3 regions of the Bradyrhizobium sp. 1(2017) genome follow, and region 1 is predicted to be linked to each of the others. Evidence: predicted binding sites of a transcription regulator. Region 1 holds the regulator's gene; each other region holds the start of a gene.

Region 1 (4,634 bases):
ATATCGACTATTTCTCGAAGGAATATGCCGGCGTGCTCGGACATTTCCGCGAGCTTTATTTGTCGTCCAGCATCGGCCTACGCAAACCGGATGCGGAGGCGTTCGACCACGTCGTGACGGCGATCGGTGTGCCCGCCAGCCGAATCGTATTCTTCGACGACCTTGCCGAGAACGTCGAAGGGGCGCGGGCACGCGGCCTCACCGCCGTGCACGTCACCTCGCCCGGCGATGTCGGGAACGCGTTGAGGGCGCTGGGCGTCTGACCGCCAGGCGGGCTGGTTCGGGGGCGCCGGAACTAAATTTACGGGTGGCGAGGAACCGAATTCCTCTGTGCATTTTTATACAAAGTTCCGGGAACGAATGGCTGCGTCAGGACTCATGAGTCCGTTGGGACTTCTACATCGGACTGATCGACGTGCTGGGCAAAACCTATCTGACGAAGCAAGCCTCTCTCCTGCTCGAGTTTGCAAGAACCACCTCGGACTCTGAGCTGTCCGCCAAGCTGATCAGCAAGGCGGCCGACTTGAAATCCCAGGCCGACCCGATGCCCGACAAGGATCAAGGCCCAAAAGCTCCTGATGTCGCGCTGGACGGCGGCCCGGACCGCCCCAGCGGGAGTTGACCGATGCTGGCCGTGGCGCTCGTCCTCCTCGTCCTCGCCATGGCTATCCTCTTGCCGGTCTGTCTCGCCTTTCGGATCATGCCGCGGCGGATCTGAGCCGCCGTTCTGAACGAAAATATCGATAGGCGGGACGAATTATCCTGCGTCGCCGCTTTTTGCCTCTGCGCCCGCACTCGGCTAGAACTCTCGCTGCCGATTGCCCGAGCGGCCCAGCAGGAGATTTCACTTTTGGCCCTGATGCCGGTTTCCGACGCGCTTGCCGCGGTGCTGGCGGGTGCAGAGCCGCTGCCTGACGAGACGGTCGCGCTCGATGCAGCCTTCCACCGCGTGCTCGCCCGCGACGTGGCGGCACTGCGCACGCAGCCGCCGGAGGCGATGTCCGCGATGGATGGCTACGCGGTGCGCGCGGCCGATGCGGCGACGATTGATTCTCAGCTGACGGTCATTGGCGAGGTCGCGGCCGGCCGGCCATTCGCCGAGACGGTCGGCTCCGGCGAAGCGGTACGGATCTTCACCGGCGGCGTGATCCCCAATGGCGCGGACGCCGTCGTGATCCAGGAGGATACCGTTGCCGACGGCAGGCGCGTCACGATCAAGGAAGCCGCGGCTGCCGGGCGGCACATCCGTCCCGCAGGCGTCGACTTCTCCGAAGGGGATGTGCTACTGCGCAAGGGAGTTCGCCTCACCGAGCGCGATCTCGCTCTCGCCGCCGCCATGAATTACCCGCAGCTTGGCGTCTGCCGCCGCCCCAAGGTCGCGATCCTCGCCACCGGCGACGAGCTTGTGATGCCGGGCTCCACGCCCGGCCACGGCCAGATCGTCTATTCCAACGGCTATGCCCTACACGCGCTCGCGCGCAGCGAGGGTGCCGAGACCATCGACCTCGGCATTGCCGCCGATACGCTGCAATCCACCGCCGCCGGCATCCGCCGGGCCCGCGAGAGCGGCGCCGACGTCCTGATCACCACCGGCGGAGCCTCGGTCGGCGACCACGATCTGGTCCAGCGGGCGCTCCGGGACGAAGGCATCTCGATGGCGTTCTGGAAGATCGCGATGCGCCCGGGCAAGCCGATGATGCATGGGCGGTTGGGCGCGATGCGGGTGATCGGCCTGCCCGGCAATCCGGTATCATCCTATGTGTGCGCCTTCCTGTTCATGGTGCCGCTGATTCGTGCCTTGTCGGGCCGGTCCGTGATTCATCACCGCCACGAGCGCGCCGTGCTCGGCCGCGACGTGGGCGCAAACGACATGCGCGCGGATTACCTTCGCGCGCGTCTGGAAGAGCGCGACGACGGCACGCTCGTTGCGCTCCCCCTCCATCTTCAGGATTCCTCCCTGCTTGCGAATCTTGCTGCGGCACAGGCACTTCTCGTGCGCATGCCGTTCGCGCCCAAAGCCGAGGCCGGTACGCCTTGCGAGGTGCTGCGCCTGCCCGCCTGAACGGTCCCGCCACACGCATTCCGCGAACTTCGTCGCGTTCACGGTAAATTAAGCAGTTGCGGAACACATATCGAACATATAGTGTCCGTTCATGATTTGTTTCGAGCATGTAGCGGTTCGCCGCTTCAATTCAGCGTCTCGGAATCGAACGACATCAACCGGGGGACTTTGGTCGAGATGTTAACGCGCAAACAATACGAGCTTCTGCGGTTCATCAGCGAACGTCTGAAGGAAAGCGGCGTGCCGCCCTCCTTCGACGAGATGAAGGATGCGCTCGACCTGCGCTCGAAGTCGGGCATTCATCGCCTGATCACCGCGCTCGAGGAGCGCGGCTTCATCCGCCGCCTGCCCAACCGCGCCCGCGCGATTGAAGTCATCAAGCTGCCGGAGCTGCAGGCCGCAGCCGGCAACCGCCGCGGCTTCACGCCAAGCGTCATCGAGGGCAATCTCGGCAAGGTGCGCACGACCTCGAGCCCGCCCGCGGACGAGGGCGAGCGCCCCGTTGCGGTGCCCGTGATGGGCCGCATCGCGGCCGGCACGCCCATCGAGGCGCTGCAGACCCGCAGTCACACCATCAGCGTACCGCCGGACATGCTCGGCTCAGGCGAGCACTACGCGCTCGAAGTGCGCGGCGATTCGATGGTCGAAGCCGGCATCCTCGACGGCGACATGGCCCTGATCCAGCGCAACGAGAGCGCCGATACCGGGGACATCGTGGTGGCGCTGATCGATGACGAGGAGGCGACGCTCAAGCGCTTCCGCCGCCGCGGCGCCTCGATCGCGCTCGAGCCCGCCAACGCCGCCTACGAGGTACGCATCCTGCCGCCCAACCGGGTGAAGATCCAAGGCAAGCTGATCGGGCTGTACCGCAAGTACTGAGAAAGCACTGAGACGACCAGCGGTCATTCGATACCAACGATTCCGATTGGAGCGGACCAGGTTGCCCGCTCCGGCTGGATGGTCTTTCTGGTACTGCGCAGATTGTCCGGCACTTTTCCAGCGCGGTCCTCGGCGTACCGCCGCGAAGCTCATGCTTTGCGACCTCAAGGGATCGACGAGACAGCGATGCGTCGACGCCCGCGCACCACTGACGCCGGCATTCGCCGAATGCACTGAAGCGGGCTTTGTTCCTAATAGATTTGAAAAAATAATGTGATCGCTTCCCGCGAACACCAGCCGCAGATTTGCCCACAACCAAGCAGAGCGTTGTATGCTTCCACTCTGATAGAGGCTTGCGCCTCCGAAAGAGGCGCGGGTTGCTATCATCGAAAGAGGAGCACCCGATGTGTGACTACAGCCTGCATGCCGTTGCATCGCGGCCCGCCGAAGTCGGCGAGACGATCGTGTCGACGACGTTTCGCGGCACCTCGACGCGTGGCTTTGCTTCTGCGGCCGATCCGACCGTGGCCGTCTGCCTGCTGCCGGGAACGGAGCTCGCCTTCGCCGACAACGTCCGTTACGACAATCGCTGGATCTGGACGCGCACCATCAACTCCCGCGTCGGTAAGTTCGGCAAGATTGATCCGCAGATTCCCGATCGCCATCACGACGCGATCGAGTTTCCGGACGGCAAATATGTGCTGGTGACGCAGCTCGTCGAAGGTCAGCGCGCAACCGTGCTGCAATTGCCGGTGACCCAGCCGATCGGCGAGCGCGAGCACAAGCCGCAGATCATCACCGACAGTCGGCCGAGCACGACGCGCCGCCTGCCGATCGACTGATGGGCCGTCCCCGGCCGCCCAGGTCGGGCCTGGATCAAATGCCATCGCCGGCCCTAGCCGGCGAGATGGTATGGTTTGTGTCCCGGCGGAGTTCCGGTCGGACCCGGACCAACCTCGCAGACCAACTCCTCGCAATTATCATTGATCGTCGGCCTGCAAGTCGGCCTCCGCCGGCGTTGCGTCGCGGTTGCGGGCTGCCGCCGCCTTGGGCGCAAGGCTCCCGCCGAAATCACCCTCGCCGGCGCCGGCCGGCAGCCAGGGCCGGCTTGTCCCTCTCGCCCTCACCGCCTGAACCGCAAAACCATCGCCACGCTGCGACAACGCCAGCGCGCCCTGGCTCGTGAGCCGCTGCCGATCGATCACCATCGCCGCGCAATCCGGCGGCGCGGGTCGCGCGGTCACCACCAGTGCGGCGCGGCTGCAATCATCAGCCAGCGCGTCGATGCGCAAGGACAGCGCGACCAACCGGCCATCGGCGAGAGGCGTCACACAGCCGGCCTCGTCGCACGACACGCCGTCGGCCAGCGTACTGCTCGCGGCATCGCGCCGATCGGCGTCGGCCGCTAACCACTCCCTCAGCAGAAAGCTGTCCTTGCTCGCGCGCATGACAAGCAGCTGCCCGTCCCGGCCCCGAACCGCAACGCTCGCGCCGTCTCCGGCAATCAGGATGTCGGGCGGCCGCACCGACATGGCCCAGGCGATGGACGCCAGCAGCACCAGGGCGCCGGACCAGCGCAGGGGCGTTCGCAACAGGCCCATCACGATGATGCCGAGGCTTGCCGCCATCAACGGCGCGATACCGAACGCCGGGATGCGGCCGATGGCGCCCGGCAGAGCCGACACCCAGCGCG
Region 2 (4,634 bases), 860 kb from region 1:
AAAACAACCCCATGCACAGTAGGCGGCTGCAGGATTCCCATACGCGATCAATGAGTTAATCAGGGTATTTAGATACCTTGAGCGCGCGTGAACCTTGTTCAGCCGCCATGCCCCTGAACGTCAGGGCCTGCGAGGCTCGTTCCAGACCGCTCGGATCCAACGCCCGCCGGCGAGCCTCAGTGGACCTGGATCTCGCCTAGGGGCAAATGGAGCTCGGCCGCGCGCTCTTCGCGGTCCTTTCTGCGGAATTCGTTTTCCCTGCGCTCGAACTTGACCATCTCCTCCCGCGCTGCCTCCAGCAGGAGATTGCGCCTGTTGACGTCGTGCTGCGTGTCTTCCGCCATGACAGAGGTCCCAAGATTTGCCGGCCCATCCGCACAGAAGGCCGCAGGCCACGAAAAGGTTCAGTCCCGCAAGATTACGGAATTCTGACGGCGCGCAGCCCGCGCGTCTTTGATCCGCGTCAGCTTTGGCAAAGAACGCGCAGCGGGAATCCGGAAAGTCCGGACGCAGAAGCCGCCTGCACCGATACCGAACCGGTAAGGACGAACAGGACCAGCGCGATCTTGAATGCAGAGCCTTCTTTCAAGCAGATCCGACGGACATTAAGCTTCGCCAATTTCGAATTCACGTCGGAACCCCGCTCCCCCATCATGGTTAACGGTCTGGCCAAGGAGGATTGTCAGATGTCCCATGCCACCCCTTTGATCATCGCCGCGATCGTCGCGACCTCCTCTCTGCTGCTCCTGGCGCAGGCAAGCGGCGCGAATGCCGGCTCCGCGGGAGCAGGCACGGGGACGGGGGCAAGCAGCGGCAGCGCCGGCGCATCGGCCCCTTCTGGAATGGGGACGGGCGCAGGCAACGCCGGCGCGGCAGCGCCCTCGGGAATGGGGACGAAGGATACCGGCGCCAGCGGAAATCTCGGCGCCGGCGCCGAGCCGGCGAATCCGAACGTTCAGCCCGCCACGCCGGCGAAGTCGCGGTCCGCAGCCCAGGCCGCCAGAAATGCCGGAGCTGGCCGTGCTCCGAATGGTCTGCCGATTGGCGCGATTGGGTCCGGCACGAGCAACGAGGATCAGAAGGCCGCTGCGTCCGCGTCGACCCGAACGAACGCCCCGCCGGCAGCACAGGCTCAGGGAAACAGCGTTGATACTGGCAGGGGCTCCAGCCTTTCGAACCAGAACAGCGTGCCGCGGGCCGCGCGAGCGGGCGACAAGGTGCTGGATGCCAAAGCGCAGGTCGAGCGACGAACGACCGTGGCACCCAGGCGCGTTCCGGGCCTGTAAAGCCGGGTTGCGGCAAAGTGAGCGAAGCGGCGAAGAGACAGATCCAGCGCGAAGGATCCACGCGTCGCGGCGTTCGCGTTTCGGCAGCGAGCCGACGATCCGGGAATGCTCCTCGGCGTGCCATAGGCCGTCCCATCGAATGAGCCATTCCAGAAACCAATCTGGGACACCCGGGTCACATACGGACAGCACCCCGGTCCAGGTGTCCCGACTACGACAGCCCCGCAAAAGCAAATTGGATCTTTTTTTCACATAGACTAATGCGGTCCGAGGCGATCTGTGCTTGGTTTCATGCACTTGTGGGCGCTCTTGCCAGCCCCGGAGCGCCGCCTTGGAGCAAAAACGCCGCCTGCTTAAATGATCGCAGGCGGCGGCTTTCCAGCCCCGGGTGGGAATGCAATTCCCCGGTTCTGATACGTCTGCACAAGCTGTGCCAAGGTTCAGCGTCATCCCTCCGCATGGTGGTGAACGGACATCGCCTTCGCCCTTGAGAAGGCCCTAGTTCATCTTCTGGCGTAGCCTCCTGATGACCTCCCGGAGGTCGGCGGCGTACTCTTCGATGGCGCGGCGGACCTCGTCCAGGCGCGACGGCTTGGCTTCCTTATTCTCGATGTCCTTGTTGGGGTCGGGCACGGACCGATGGTCTGCTGGCGGAGGTGGACGCCCTTTGAGCTAGATCAACCGGAACGCAGCTGGCGCTACTTCCTCTTGATCGGATCGGCCAAGTCCAACTCGAAAGAGCCTGCCAATACCATTGGTTCCGTGCTGACACGGCGTATGGCAGAGGTCGGTGATGTGGTGAGAGTGGGGCGCGGGACTTGGGGCCTTAGGGAATGGTATCCGAACCGCAGCTTCAAGGTGAAGGACGACGAAAAGAAGGACGACAAACGTCCCCAAGGTGGCCCCGTCGTCCCTCCGCCGCCCGGGGATGCTGAATTCCGGGAGTCTCGGGGGCTTCCGCCGCGCGAAGACGTAATGAAATGAAAGAGGCCGCCAACTGAGGCGGCCTTACTTCACCCGCCGTAATCCATGCAGGTGACCGGCAGCGGTTTCACTCCGGGCTTGCGGTGTTCATAGCCGGTGCAGAAGTTCTTGACGCAGTCAGGGTTTTTCCCGCTGCCGCATTTGTTGCATCGCTCGACGCAGTCCTCGTAGGTCACTCCGGGGCGACGCTGCTCTTGAAGGGTCTTGGGAGCCTTCTCCTGAGCGATGGCGGGACCAATGATCCCAGCCACGCCCAAAGATATCAACGCGATGTTGAGTTTCATGGGCGCCCTCCTGTTGGTTCCCTAGGATACTGCGCCCGGTAGCTGGCCAAGTTGACCTAGATCAAGAGGCGCCCGCGTCCCCCCAAACTGGCGCGCACAGAACAAATTAGGCCACTGCGAAAATCAACTTAGGCCACCGCGCTCGGAAACAGGCCAGTGCCCGAAAAACTCAAAGAACATATTGCGAACAAAGAACAGATGGGGTACATTGTTTTTATCGACGACCCGCTGCCTCACCGTTTGTCCCGCACCCGAATCCTCGCCATAAGGAGCACGACCCAATGTCCGCCACTGCCCTGCGTATCGTCGAAGGATCTTCCATGGACAAGAGTAAAGCCCTCGCTGCCGCGCTCTCTCAGATCGAGCGCCAGTTCGGCAAGGGATCGGTGATGAAGCTCGGCAAGAGCGACCGCTCCATGGACATCGAGGCGGTGTCCTCCGGTTCGCTCGGCCTCGATATCGCGCTCGGCATCGGCGGCCTGCCCAAGGGGCGCATCGTCGAGATCTACGGGCCGGAGTCCTCGGGCAAGACGACGCTGGCGCTTCATACGGTGGCGGAAGCGCAGAAGAAGGGCGGCATCTGCGCCTTCATCGACGCCGAGCACGCGCTCGACCCGGTCTATGCCCGCAAGCTCGGCGTCAACATCGACGAGCTCCTGATCTCGCAGCCGGACACCGGCGAGCAGGCACTGGAGATCTGCGACACGCTGGTGCGCTCGGGTGCGGTGGACGTGCTGGTGGTCGATTCGGTTGCCGCGCTGGTGCCGAAGGCCGAGCTCGAGGGCGAAATGGGCGATGCGCTCCCGGGTCTGCAGGCGCGCCTGATGAGCCAGGCGCTGCGCAAGCTCACGGCCTCCATCAACAAGTCCAACACCATGGTGATCTTCATCAACCAGATCCGCATGAAGATCGGTGTGATGTACGGCTCGCCCGAGACCACGACCGGTGGCAACGCGCTGAAGTTCTACGCCTCCGTCCGCCTCGACATCCGCCGCATCGGCGCGATCAAGGAGCGCGACGAAGTGGTCGGCAACACCACGCGCGTGAAGGTGGTGAAGAACAAGCTGGCGCCGCCCTTCAAGCAGGTCGAGTTCGACATCATGTACGGCGAGGGCGTCTCCAAGATGGGCGAGATTCTCGATCTCGGCGTCAAGGCCGGCATCGTCGAGAAGTCCGGCGCCTGGTTCTCCTATGACAGCCAGCGCCTCGGCCAGGGCCGCGAGAACTCGAAAGCGTTCTTGAAGGCCAACCCTGATATCACCGCCAAGATCGAGACCTCGATCCGCCAGAACTCGGGCCTGATCTCCGAGCAGATCCTGGCCGGCACGCCCGAGAGCGACGCCGACGGCGAGGAGCCGGCGGACGAGTAGGCCTTGGAATAGAGTTTTCGCGAGGAGCGGGCGCTGATGACGTTGAGTTGCCGACGTCGTCAGTGCCCGTTTCGTTTGGCGTGGGGTTGGCGTCGACGATGAAGCGTATGATCCTGACGAGTTCGTCCGGCGTCGGTCTCACCCATGCCGATCGCGCGGACATGGTCGTCCCGTTCATCTATCGCTTCGTTTCGGGGCCACTTCCGTCGCCTGACCACCTCAACAACTATCTCGGCAGCCGCTGGGACAAGTTTTACGATCAGATGCACTGGTCAGATTGCGTCCGTCTATCGCCCGTTATCAGGCGCCAGGATCGGGCAGGGCCGCTGCTCTGGGTCTGCGAGACTTACGGGGTCGATCTCATCGAACTGTGGTTCGACCCTGAACCCAACAGTCAATTGCAGTTGATCTGGATCCTCGATTACCTGCGTTCCGAGCCGTCCGTCACAGAGAGTCTGAGATTGCGATGTGTCGATTTCGATCTGCGCGGAGCCGATCCCGCAGAGCTTCGTCATCGTGAGGTGCGGCAGTTCGATATCGCAGAAAGTGATTTTGGAATCGCCAGCATGGCCTGGGAGGCCTACCGCGCGCCGACCCCCGAGCTTTGGGCCGCGCTGCTCGACAGGCCGCTCGGCAAGCTGACTTTCCTGAAGCCGGCCGTGGAAGGCCTGCTCTCAGAACTGCCATCGCCGGCGACGGGACTGGGGATG
Region 3 (4,634 bases), 2.6 Mb from region 1:
CCGTGCCGAACAAGCCGAACTGGGCCGGGTCGCGATTGGGCTCGGCGAGCCCGAGATGGCGGAAGGCGTGCGACGTCAGCAGGCGGCCGCGCGGGGTGCGCTGGAGATAGCCGCACTGGATTAGATAGGGCTCGATGATGTCCTCGATCGCATCGCGCGGTTCCGACAGGGCTGCGGCCATGGTCTCGACGCCGACCGGGCCGCCGCCATAGTTCATCGCGATGGTCGTGAGATAGCGGCGGTCCATGGCGTCGAGTCCCGCGGCATCGACCTCGAGCGCGCTCAGCGCGTGATCGGCGATGTTGCGGTCGATCTTGTCGGCATCGGCCGCCGAGGCGAAATCGCGCACGCGGCGGAGCAGACGGCCCGCGATGCGCGGCGTGCCGCGGGCCCGGCGCGCGATCTCGTTGGCGCCATCAGCGCTCATGCCGACATTGAGCACGCGCGCCCCGCGGCTGACGATGCTCTCGAGCTCCTCGATCGTGTAGAAATTCAGCCGCACCGGAATACCGAAGCGGTCGCGCAAGGGATTGGTGAGCAGGCCCGCGCGCGTAGTGGCGCCGACGAGCGTGAATTTCGACAGCTCGATCTTCACCGAGCGCGCCGCCGGCCCCTCGCCGATGATGAGGTCGAGCTGAAAGTCCTCCATCGCGGGATAGAGCACTTCTTCCACCGCCGGGCTGAGGCGATGGATTTCGTCGATGAAGAGCACGTCGCGCTCTTCGAGATTGGTGAGGAGGGCGGCGAGATCGCCGGCCTTGGCGATGACGGGACCCGAGGTGGCGCGGAAGCCGACGCCGAGCTCCTTCGCCACAATCTGCGCCAGCGTGGTCTTGCCGAGACCGGGCGGCCCGACGAACAGCACGTGGTCCAGCGCCTCGCCGCGCTTGCGCGCCGCCTCGATGAAGATCGAGAGGTTCTTGCGCGCCTGCGCCTGGCCGACGAAATCGGACAGCGATTGCGGCCGCAGCGCGGTGTCGCCGACATCATCGCTGCGGCGCTCGGGCGAGACCATGCGGTTGGCCTTGGGGTCGCTCACTTCGCGAGCTCCTTCAGGCCAAGCCGAATCAGCTGGGCCGTTTCGGCATTCTCACCCGCACTGCGGGAGGCCGATGCAATCGCCGCGGCCGCCTGCGGCTGGCCATAGCCGAGATTGACCAGCGCGGAGATCGCGTCCGCCACGGGTCGCGGCGCGCGCTGGTCGTCGACTGCACCGGCGAGATGCACCACGGCCGGATCGACATTGGCAAAGGCCGGCGCCTTGTCCTTCAACTCGGTGACGATGCGCTCGGCGACCTTGGGGCCGACGCCGGGTGTGCGCGCCACCGCGGCCTTGTCGCGCAGCGCGATGGCATTGGCGAGATCGGCCGGCGACAGCGTGCCGAGCACGGCGAGCGCGACCTTGGCGCCGACGCCCTGCACGGTCTGGAGCAGGCGAAACCATTCGCGCTCCTGATCGGTGCGGAAGCCGAACAGCTTGATCTGGTCCTCGCGGACATAGGTCTCGATCGACAGCACGGCGGCTTCGCCCGGCGAGGGCAGATGCTGCAAGGTGCGCGAGGAGCAATGCACCTGATAGCCGACGCCGCCGACGTCGAGGATGACGAAATCCTCGCCGTAGGAATCGATCAGGCCCTTGAGCTTGCCGATCATATCCCCACCACCTTCAGCCTGAGCGCGGTGCTCTGGCGGTGATGGGCGTGGGTGATGGCGATGGCGAGCGCGTCGGCGGCGTCCGCGGTCGGCGGCTCGGCTTTCGGCAGCAATATCTTCAGCATCATCGCGATCTGGTGCTTGTCGGCATGACCGGCGCCAACCACGGTCTTCTTGACCTGGTTGGGCGCATATTCAGCGACGCTGATGCCGAACATAGCCGGCGCCAGCATGGCGACGCCGCGGGCCTGGCCCAGCTTCAGCGTCGCAACCCCGTCCTTGTTGATGAAGGTCTGCTCGACCGCGGCTTCCATCGGCTTGTGATCCGACAGCACGGCCGCGAGCCCTTCATGGATGCCGAGCAGCCGGCTCGACAGCGGCAGATCATCCGGCGGTTCCACCGAACCGCAGGCAACGTAGATCAGGCGATTGCCGTCGGCCTCGATCACGCCCCAGCCGGTGCGGCGCAGGCCGGGGTCGATGCCGATGATGCGAACGGGTTGGCGAATCGGGGGTGCGGTCATGGGCCAGTGATAGCTGCTGGCCCATGATAGCGAAACAGAAACAGAACAGAAGTCCCCGGGGAAAGGTGCTCTCGTGCCCCGGGCGCAGCGCGGCACGCAGTGCGGCGCTGCTGAACCGGGGGCCATGTTGCCCCTGGTACGCGAGGAGCGATGGGTCCGGCTCTGCGCCGCGTCCGGGACACGAGAAACGACTCAGCCGCCCATCTTCGCGACCAGAGCGTCCGATATCTCGAAATTGGCGTAGACCTGCTGCACGTCGTCGTGCTCGTTGAGCAGGTCCATCAGCTTCAGGAGCTTCTCGCCGGTCTCGTCATCGACCGCGACCGTGTTCTGCGGCTTCCAGATCAGCGCCGCCTTGCGCGGCTCGCCGAACTTGGCTTCCAGCGCCTTGGCAACGTCGCGATAGCCTTCGGTGGAGGCGTAGATCTCGTGGCCGCCCTCACCGGACACGACATCGTCGGCGCCGGCCTCGATCGCCGCATCCAGCACCGCGTCGTCGGAGGCGACGCTGCGGTCGTATTCGATGATGCCGGTGCGGTCGAACATGAAGGAGACCGAGCCGGTCTCGCCCAGATTGCCGCCGGACTTGGTGAAGAAGGAGCGGATGTCGGAAGCGGCGCGGTTGCGGTTGTCGGTCAGCGCCTCGACGATGACGGCGACGCCACCGGGGCCGTAGCCCTCGTAGCGGATTTCGTCATAGTTCTCGCCGTCGCTGCCGAGCGCCTTCTTGATGGCGCGCTCGATATTGTCCTTCGGCATGTTCTCCTGGCGCGCGGCGATCACGGCGGCGCGCAGGCGCGGGTTCATGGCGGGGTCGGGGGTGCCGAGCTTGGCCGCGACGGTGATTTCCCGCGCCAGCTTGCCGAACAGCTTCGACTTCTGCGCATCCTGCCGCCCCTTGCGGTGCATGATGTTCTTGAATTGGGAATGTCCGGCCATGCGTGGTCTCTTGAATGGTCTTTGGAAGCGTTCGCCGATGGGGTGGGAAGCGCGGCCTTATAGGCCGCCAACCCACCGGAATCAAAGGGCTCTCGTTGCCTTAAGGTAGCACCGTAGAGGTAGCCGCCGTAATGACCCGTGCCTAGAGGTCGGGCATCGTTAACCCTGATTTCATTCCGGTCTGCGAAAATAGCGTCCGCCCGTTCCCCGACAAGAGAGACGTGATGGCGTTCGGACTATTTCGGAAGCGCCTGCCGGATATGACGCCTGCGGCAGCCCCCCAGGCTGCGCTGCCGGTGGCCAATTCCGAGCCCGCCCCGGCCGCCGAAGGCGATTCCGCCAGGGAAATCCTGGAATTGCTGGAACTCGAGCTCGGAGCGATGATTCGCCAGCTCGAGCGCGCCGCCAATTCCGTGGCCGGCGGCGCCGAGGCGACCGCCACCACGCTGGCCGCGATTCGCGACCGCACCGACGCCCTGACCGGCCGGACCAATGCCGCGCAATCGACCGCATCCACCTTCGCCCAAGCCGCCGACAAATTCACCCAGTCCGCCCACGGAATCGGAGCGCAGGTCCGCGAAGCCGGCAAGCTGGCCGACGAGGCCAGCGCCGCCGCCCAGGAAGCGCGCGCCAATGTCGACCGCCTGCGCGAATCCTCCGCCGCGATCGGCAATGTCGTCAACCTGATCGCCCAGATCGCGCGGCAGACGACGCTGCTCGCGCTCAACTCGACCATCGAGGCCGCGCGGGCCGGCGCCGCAGGCAAGGGCTTTGCGGTCGTCGCGACCGAGGTCAAGGCCCTCGCAGTGCAGACGCAAGGCGCGACGGAAGAGATCACCAGGAAGATCGACGCGCTCCAGCGCGACGCCGCCGGCTCCGCGGATGCGGTGCATCGCATCTCGCAGGCGATCGAAGCGATCCGACCGGTGTTCGAGACCGTCAACGGCGCCGTCGCCGAGCAAAACGTCACCACCAGCGAAGTTTCCGGCAATGCCGCGAGCGCCTCGGAGTTCATCGTCTCGGTCGGCGAGAGCGCCGCCGAGATCGACGCCGCGACCAAGGCGGCCGAGACCCATGGCGAGAACGTTGCCAGTGCCGGCAAGGCCGTCACCACCTTCGCGCAGAAGCTGAAATCGCGCTGCGCCGTGCTGCTCCGCCAGAGTGAGCACGACGACCGGCGCAAGACCGAGCGCCTGCCCTGCCATCTCAAGCTCGAAACCGCGCGCGGCGTGCTGCCGGTCTATGAAATCTCCATGGACGGCGTGCTGATTGGCGGTGCCGATGCCGGCCGGCTCGCATCACAATCAATGATCGAAGGCACGCTCGAAGCGGTCGGCGCCTGCCGCCTGCGCGTGGTCGAGCAATCCAAGGCCGGGGCCCGCGCGCAATTCGTCAGCCCCGACGCCGAGCTCCGCGAGAAGATCGAAGACAGGCTCTGGTCGATCCATGAGGAGAACACGGAGTTCGTGACCCGTGCCATGGAAGCGGGCAACGCGCTGACCAGGATATTCGAACAGG

Evidence for each region. The regulator LexA, encoded in region 1, represses DNA repair genes until DNA is damaged. The targets are predictions, from matches to a motif close to TGTTCNNNNTGTGTTCNG.
Region 2: the regulator LexA is predicted to act here: its motif matches at 2,727-2,744, upstream of recA (recombinase RecA).
Region 3: the regulator LexA is predicted to act here: its motif matches at 2,208-2,225, upstream of ruvC (crossover junction endodeoxyribonuclease RuvC).

What each region holds. Positions count from the first base shown of each region.
Region 1 is NZ_CP050022.2:4,488,494-4,493,127, forward strand. Features, by position in the region: gene HAP40_RS21275 (HAD family hydrolase) at 1-263, shown strand, start outside; gene HAP40_RS21280 (hypothetical protein) at 416-622, shown strand; gene glp (gephyrin-like molybdotransferase Glp) at 851-2,062, shown strand; gene lexA (transcriptional repressor LexA) at 2,240-2,941, shown strand; gene HAP40_RS21295 (hypothetical protein) at 3,346-3,783, shown strand; gene HAP40_RS21300 (ComEC/Rec2 family competence protein) at 3,922-4,634, opposite strand, start outside.
Region 2 is NZ_CP050022.2:5,346,638-5,351,271, reverse strand. Features, by position in the region: gene HAP40_RS25505 (hypothetical protein) at 207-1,286, shown strand; gene HAP40_RS25500 (hypothetical protein) at 1,785-1,919, opposite strand; gene HAP40_RS37375 (winged helix-turn-helix domain-containing protein) at 1,926-2,270, shown strand; gene HAP40_RS25495 (hypothetical protein) at 2,300-2,554, opposite strand; gene recA (recombinase RecA) at 2,836-3,924, shown strand; gene HAP40_RS25485 (hypothetical protein) at 4,023-4,634, shown strand, end outside.
Region 3 is NZ_CP050022.2:7,044,598-7,049,231, forward strand. Features, by position in the region: gene ruvB (Holliday junction branch migration DNA helicase RuvB) at 1-1,015, opposite strand, end outside; gene ruvA (Holliday junction branch migration protein RuvA) at 1,036-1,653, opposite strand; gene ruvC (crossover junction endodeoxyribonuclease RuvC) at 1,650-2,177, opposite strand; gene HAP40_RS33445 (YebC/PmpR family DNA-binding transcriptional regulator) at 2,370-3,116, opposite strand; gene HAP40_RS33450 (methyl-accepting chemotaxis protein) at 3,341-4,634, shown strand, end outside.